DNA from 2 places in the Arthrobacter oryzae genome. Region 1 is predicted to be linked to the other one. Evidence: predicted binding sites of a transcription regulator. Region 1 holds the regulator's gene; the other holds the start of a gene.
What was found. Region 1 encodes HrcA, which represses chaperone genes, less so after heat shock. Its sites were predicted from a motif close to TTNGCACTCGNNNNNNNCGAGTGCNAA; they were not measured.

Region 1 (3,205 bases):
GGCTGCCGGGCTGGCAGCAGGAGCCTTCACAGGTGGGGCACGTGACGGCAGTATCCACTTCCAGCTTCTTGTTGACTCCAAAGACGGCGTCGCGGAGGTCGATGCGGACGCTGATGAGGGCATCCTGCCCGCGGCGGACCCGCGATGCCGGGCCGGCCGAGCCGCCCGCACCGAAGAAGGTGTCGAAGATGTCCTGGAAGGCAAAGCCCTGCCCCGAGTAACCGGCGCCGCCGAAACCGTTGTCGGTGCCGTTCTCATTGCCGGTGGTGTCATAGACGCGGCGCTTCTGCGGATCGGACAGCACTTCATAGGCGTGCGTGACGGCCTTGAAGCGGTCCGAGGCATCCTCACCGGGGTTCACGTCCGGGTGCAAGGTGCGCGCAAGCTTTCGGTAGGCCTTCTTGATCTCTTCGCCCGTCGCTTCGGGCGAGACTCCAAGAACGTCGTAGTGGCTGCTCAAAGTTCGTATCTCTTCCTGGTTGTACTGCCTGTAATGCCTTTGGTGTCTATGATGCTGCTGCCGTCCCCCGGAAGCCGGGGCACGGAGGCCCGGGTGGCTGATGTATTACCGTTTACGGCCCGAGGATCCTGGAAAGGTAGCGTGCCACGGCACGGACCGCGGCCATGGTGGTGGGATAGTCCATCCGGGTGGGACCGAGCACGCCCACCTTGGCACTGGAACCGGGGCCGTAGCCCGTGGCCACCACCGAGGCTTCCGCGAGGCCGTCGTACGGATTCTCCCGGCCGATACTGACGGTGACGCCGCGCGGGTCCTGCGCCATCTCGCTGAGGAGGCGGAGCATCACCACCTGCTCCTCGAGGGCTTCGAGGACCGGGCCGATGCTGAGCGGGAAATCAACGTTGGACCGCGCGAGGTTCGCGGTGCCGGCCATGACCATCCGCTCCTCGCGGGTGCTGCTGGCAAGGGAGTCCAGGCCGCGGGCCAGCGCCTGGGCTGCGTGCCGGCGGGAGGGTTCACAGCCGGCGACGACGGCGGGAAGCGCCTGCGGGAGCAGGCTCAGAGGCGTTCCGGCCAGGCTTTTCAGGAACCGTGTCCTGAGTCCTGCGAGGGCCTCGTCGCTGAGCTCCTGTCCGACGTCGATAACCCGCTGCTCGACTTTTCCCGTGTCCGCAATGAGAACGGCAAGGACCTGGCGCGGGGCCAGCAGCACGAATTCGATGTGCCGCACCATGGCCCGGCTAAGGTGCGGATATTGCACCACGGCCACCTGGTTCGTCAGCTGCGACAGCAGCCGCACCGTTCGCTCCAGGACATCGTCCAGGTCTTCCGACCCTTCCAGCAGCGTCTGGATGGCGCGGCGCTCAGCCTGCGACAGGGGCTTGACGGCGGAGATCTGGTCGACGAACAGCCGGTAGCCCTTGTCCGTGGGGATCCGGCCTGCGCTGGTGTGCGGCGCCGTGATCAGGCCCTCGTCTTCCAGCGCTGCCATGTCATTGCGGATGGTGGCGCTGGAGACCCCAAGGTGGTGCCTCTCCACCAGTGCCTTGGAGCCCACAGGTTCGCGGGAATGGACGTAGTCCTCCACGATGGCGCGCAATACTTCAAGCTTGCGTGGTTCGCTCATTCTCCACCTCCGATCGGCTTTCCCGGGCTGCGGCCCCGGTGCGGGGACCAGCGCATCTGCCCGGGCAACAGTTAGCACTCGTCATGTCTAAGTGCTAACCAGTCTAATATGAGTCGCCCCGTTGTTAGCATTGGTACCGCTCCGGGCGAAACTCCGGCGCGAAACAGGACGTGCACGCCGCAAAGCCACAGCCGGCCTGTTCTCTTCCCTTCTTTCACTTTTTCTAGCGCAAGGTTGTGTCTATCCGATGTCGTACCAGAACTGGGGCCCGCAGGACATCACGGCTCCCCGGAAGCCGGAGCTTCCCGAAGTGCCGGTGGAGCGGGGCATGGTGCTGGAGGACGTCCAGTCCGGCTGGGTAGGGGCCGTCACCAGGGTGGAAAAGTCCGGCGGCATGCATGTGGTGGCCCTGGAGGACCGGCGCGGCAAGTCACGCACCTTCCGGCTTGGCTACGGTTTCCTCCTGGAAGGCCTGCCGATCCGGCTGATGCCCCCTGCGCCCCGAGCCCAGGCAGCTTCCGCGGCATCCGGCAGGACGGCGTCAGGTTCCGTGCGGGTGGCCGGCCAGCGTGCGCAGGTGGCCAAAGCCAGCCGCATCTGGGTGGAAGGCAAGCACGACGCCGAACTCGTGGAAAAAGTCTGGGGTGACGACCTCCGCGTGGAGGGCATCGTCGTCGAGCCTTTGCACGGCATTGACGACCTCGCCGCGGCAGTGGCCGCGTTCGGACCCGGCCCCGGCCGGCGGCTGGGTGTGCTCGTGGACCACCTGGTTGCCAATTCCAAGGAATCACGAATCGCTGACGCCGTGATGGCCTCCCCCGGTGCTGCCGGCAACGTGCTGATTGTGGGCCACCCATACGTGGATGTGTGGCAGGCCATCCGTCCGGCCGTCCTCGGCATCGACGCGTGGCCGGTCGTCCCGCGGGGCGTGGACTGGAAGACCGGAATCCTGACGGCCTTCGGCTGGCCGCACGAGACCAAGGAGGACATCGGCCTCGGCTGGCAGAAGCTACTGGGTGCAGTCCGCAGCTACGCGGACCTGGAACCCTCGCTGCTGGGCAGGGTGGAAGAGGTCATCGACTTCCTGACGGTCCCGTAGGGGCAACTTGCACTCCTGACCCAGTATTCTTGATACGGCGGTTGTTGCTTTTGTGGCAGCGTCCGCTTTTCCGGGAACCACCGCACTACTGCAATCCGAAGGACGACACCGTGGCAGAAGACGCACGCGAACAACGGGACAACCAGGCCGGCCATGGCCAGCCCCAGTATCATGGTGTCCCCGCCAATGCCCTGCCGCTGACGGCCAACGAAGACCGGCAATGGGCAACCCTCGCCCACTTCGGCGGCATCCTCGGGTGTGTCCCGTCGCTGTTGATCTACCTTATTTTCAAGGACCGCGGCCCGTTCACGGCGCAGGAATCCAAGGAAGCCCTGAACTTCACCCTGCCACCCACGATCGCCGCCGTCATCTGCAACGTCCTGGTGATGCTTCCTGTGGTGGGCAATATCTTCGCGGTGCTGGCCACACTGATCTGGATCGCCGTGACGTGCTTCTCGGTGGCAGCCGGGATCCACGTAAACCGCGGACAGCCGCACCGCTATGACTACAACCTGCGCTG
Region 2 (3,205 bases), 740 kb from region 1:
CTGCTTCACCCATGCCTTGAGCGCCTTGACGTTGAAGGGCATGACCTCCAGGACTTTGTAGGCCCTGGCGAACGGGGTGTCCACGAGCTCCGGCGCGCAGATGTAGGCGATGTGCTCGTCCACGAGGTGGCCGCCCAGCCGCAACGCGACATCCGCCACGAGCCCGGCCCGGATGACTGCTCCGTCCGGCTCGTACAAGTACCCTTCCACGGGGCCCACGGGGGCTACCGGTCCGGCATCGAACTCTTCGGTGCTGGTGATTTCCGCAGCGCCTTGCGGGCCCAGGAGCAGGGCCGCCCGGCGGATGCCTGGCCGGCTGACCGCGTTGAACCACAGCGTCACCTCGGTAACGTCCCCGCCGACCGAAACCCACTGCGCCTCGCAACCGGCCGGCACGGACTCGTGCGGGATGCCTGGCCCCATCTTCACGCCGACCGCCAGTCCGGAGTGGGCGAGGGATTCCACGAAGGACAGCGGCGGGGAGAATTCCTCAGGGTCCCAGATCCGCCGCGTGCCTGACGTCGAGGTGGTGCGGCGGGCCGGATCGAGCCAGACGCCGCCCACGCCGTCGAGCGGGACTGAGGTGGCATCCGAGTGGACCACACTGGCGTGCGGGAACGGAATCAGGTTCATGGTGGCGCAGGCGGCGGTGGTTTCGTCCATCTCCACGGCGGTCACCCTGATGTCCATGGAGGCCAGGGCCATCGAATCGGCGCCCAGCCCGCAGCCGAGGTCAGCCACGTGTTCGATTCCCGCAGTGGCGAAGCGTTCCGCGTGCCGGGCTGCGACGGTGAGGCGTGTGGCCTGCTCCAACCCGGCCGCAGTGAAGATCATCTGCCTGGCGAATTCACCGAACTTGGCCTCAGCCTTGGTCCGCAGCCGGGACTGGGTGAGGGCGGCAGACACCAGTGCGGGGGAGTGGCCGGCCTTGCGCAGGGACTCATTGAGCTTGAACGCTTCATCTTCCCGGTACGGACCCAGCGACGCCAGCAGCTCCCAGCCTTCGCTGGTCAGGAGGGGGGCGATCAGGTCCTGCGGTGCGTCAGCCATGTCATCAAGCCTAATCGAGACGACGCATCGAGCAGCCCGGTGCCCGCGGTGCCGATAGGGTTGGAGGCATGGAAGACAGCGCAGGGCCGCAGCCACCGGTCGATGATCAGAGCAATGACCACCACCAGCACACGGGCCTTGCCAGGTACGCCCGCCCCGCGCTGATCACCGGAGCCGCCATTGCCGTGGTCTGCCTGGCACTCCTGGTGATCATCTTCTTCCTGGACTCCTTCAACGCGACTGTCTACTCGGTGGGTGGCCAGAACATCCAGGACGACACCGAGGAGGCGCGGCAGATCCGCGAGTCGTACACCGCAGTCCGCACGGGCGCCCTCGTGTTCCTGATCGCCTCGGTTGTTACGGCGCTCGCCGCCGCCGTCGTGCTCTACAGGAACCGCAACGTGGCGAACGACGACGACCCGGACGGCGGCGACGACGTCGACTTTGAGGACCTGGCAGGACGCTAGCCGTTCACCCGGGACGAAATTCTGGCACTCGCCTTGACCGAGTGCTAACGATTTACATAGAGTCATCATTAGCACTCTCCCTAGGAGGGTGCTAACACATGAAGAACTGCCAGCCACGCTGCTGCCGGCACCGCGACGACGGTTTGCACGCTCAGGCGCAACAGTTTTCCAGTCCATGAATTTGCTGACGAAAAGGAGAGGTCCGAGTGTCGGTCTCTATTAAGCCTCTTGAGGATCGTATTGTTGTTCGCCCGCTCGAAGCCGAGCAGACCACGGCTTCCGGCCTGGTCATCCCGGACTCCGCACAGGAGAAGCCGCAGGAAGGCGAAGTCGTTGCAGTAGGCCCCGGCCGCTTCGAAGACGGCAACCGCGTTCCGGTCGACGTTGCCGTTGGCGACGTTGTTATTTACTCCAAGTACGGCGGAACCGAAGTCAAGACCGGCGGCACCGAGTACCTCGTGCTGTCCGCCCGCGACGTTCTGGCGATCGTCGTAAAGTAACTCTTTGACCCCGCGCCGCCGATCAGTCTGATTCATTTCCGACAGGTCAGCGGCGCGGGGTTTCTGTCTCGAAAGGACAAAACCATGGCAAAGCAGCTTGCGTTTAACGACGCTGCCCGCCGGTCGCTTGAAGCCGGCATCGATAAGCTCGCCAACACTGTCAAGGTGACGCTTGGCCCGCGCGGCCGCAACGTTGTGCTGGACAAGAAGTGGGGCGCTCCCACCATTACGAACGACGGCGTGACCATCGCCCGCGAAGTCGAACTGGATGACCCGTTCGAAAACCTTGGCGCGCAGCTGGCCAAGGAAGTCGCCACCAAGACCAACGACGTCGCCGGCGACGGCACCACCACCGCCACCGTCCTCGCCCAGGCACTGGTCAAGGAAGGCCTGCGCAACGTTGCGGCCGGCGCCGCCCCGGGCCAGATCAAGCGCGGCATCGAGGTCTCGGTTGAAGCCGTCGCAGCCCGCCTGCTCGAGAACGCGCGTCCCGTCGAGGGCACCCAGGTTGCGAACGTGGCAGCCATCTCCGCCCAGAGCGATGAGATCGGCGAGCTCCTGGCCGAGGCTTTCGGCAAGGTCGGCAAGGATGGTGTGATCACCATCGAGGAGTCCTCCACCACGCAGACCGAACTGGTCCTCACCGAGGGCATGCAGTTCGACAAGGGCTACCTCTCCCCGTACTTCGTCACCGACGCTGAACGCCAGGAAGCAGTCCTCGAAGACGCGCTCATCCTGATCAACCAGGGCAAGATCTCCTCGGTGCAGGATTTCCTGCCGCTGCTGGAAAAGGCGCTGCAGAGCTCCAAGCCGCTGTTCATCATCGCCGAGGACGTCGAGGGCGAGGCCCTGTCCACGCTGATCGTCAACCGCATCCGCGGCACCCTGAACGTCGTTGCCGTCAAGGCTCCCGGCTTCGGTGACCGCCGCAAGGCCATGCTGCAGGACATTGCAACGCTCACCGGCGCGCAGGTTGTTTCCCCGGAACTCGGCCTGAGCCTGGATTCCGTCGGCCTCGAGGTGCTCGGCACGGCACGCCGCATCACGGTCACCAAGGACAACACCACCATCGTTGACGGCGCCGGATCGGCCGAGGACGTTGCGGCACGCGTTGCCCAGCTCCGCGCCGAGCTGACCCGCACCGATTCCGACTGGGACAAGGAAAAGCTTCAGGAGCGCCTGGCCAAG

Region 2: a site for HrcA is predicted at 1,539-1,565, ahead of groES (co-chaperone GroES). Genes of this name have one in related genera too.

Annotation. Positions count from the first base shown of each region.
Region 1 is NZ_CP132204.1:4,191,791-4,194,995, forward strand. Features, by position in the region: gene dnaJ (molecular chaperone DnaJ) at 1-460, opposite strand, end outside; gene hrcA (heat-inducible transcriptional repressor HrcA) at 573-1,586, opposite strand; gene Q8Z05_RS19275 (DUF3097 domain-containing protein) at 1,834-2,685, shown strand; gene Q8Z05_RS19280 (DUF4870 domain-containing protein) at 2,796-3,205, shown strand, end outside.
Region 2 is NZ_CP132204.1:287,086-290,290, reverse strand. Features, by position in the region: gene Q8Z05_RS01300 (class I SAM-dependent methyltransferase) at 1-1,050, opposite strand, end outside; gene Q8Z05_RS01295 (hypothetical protein) at 1,119-1,517, shown strand; gene groES (co-chaperone GroES) at 1,724-2,017, shown strand; gene groL (chaperonin GroEL) at 2,102-3,205, shown strand, end outside.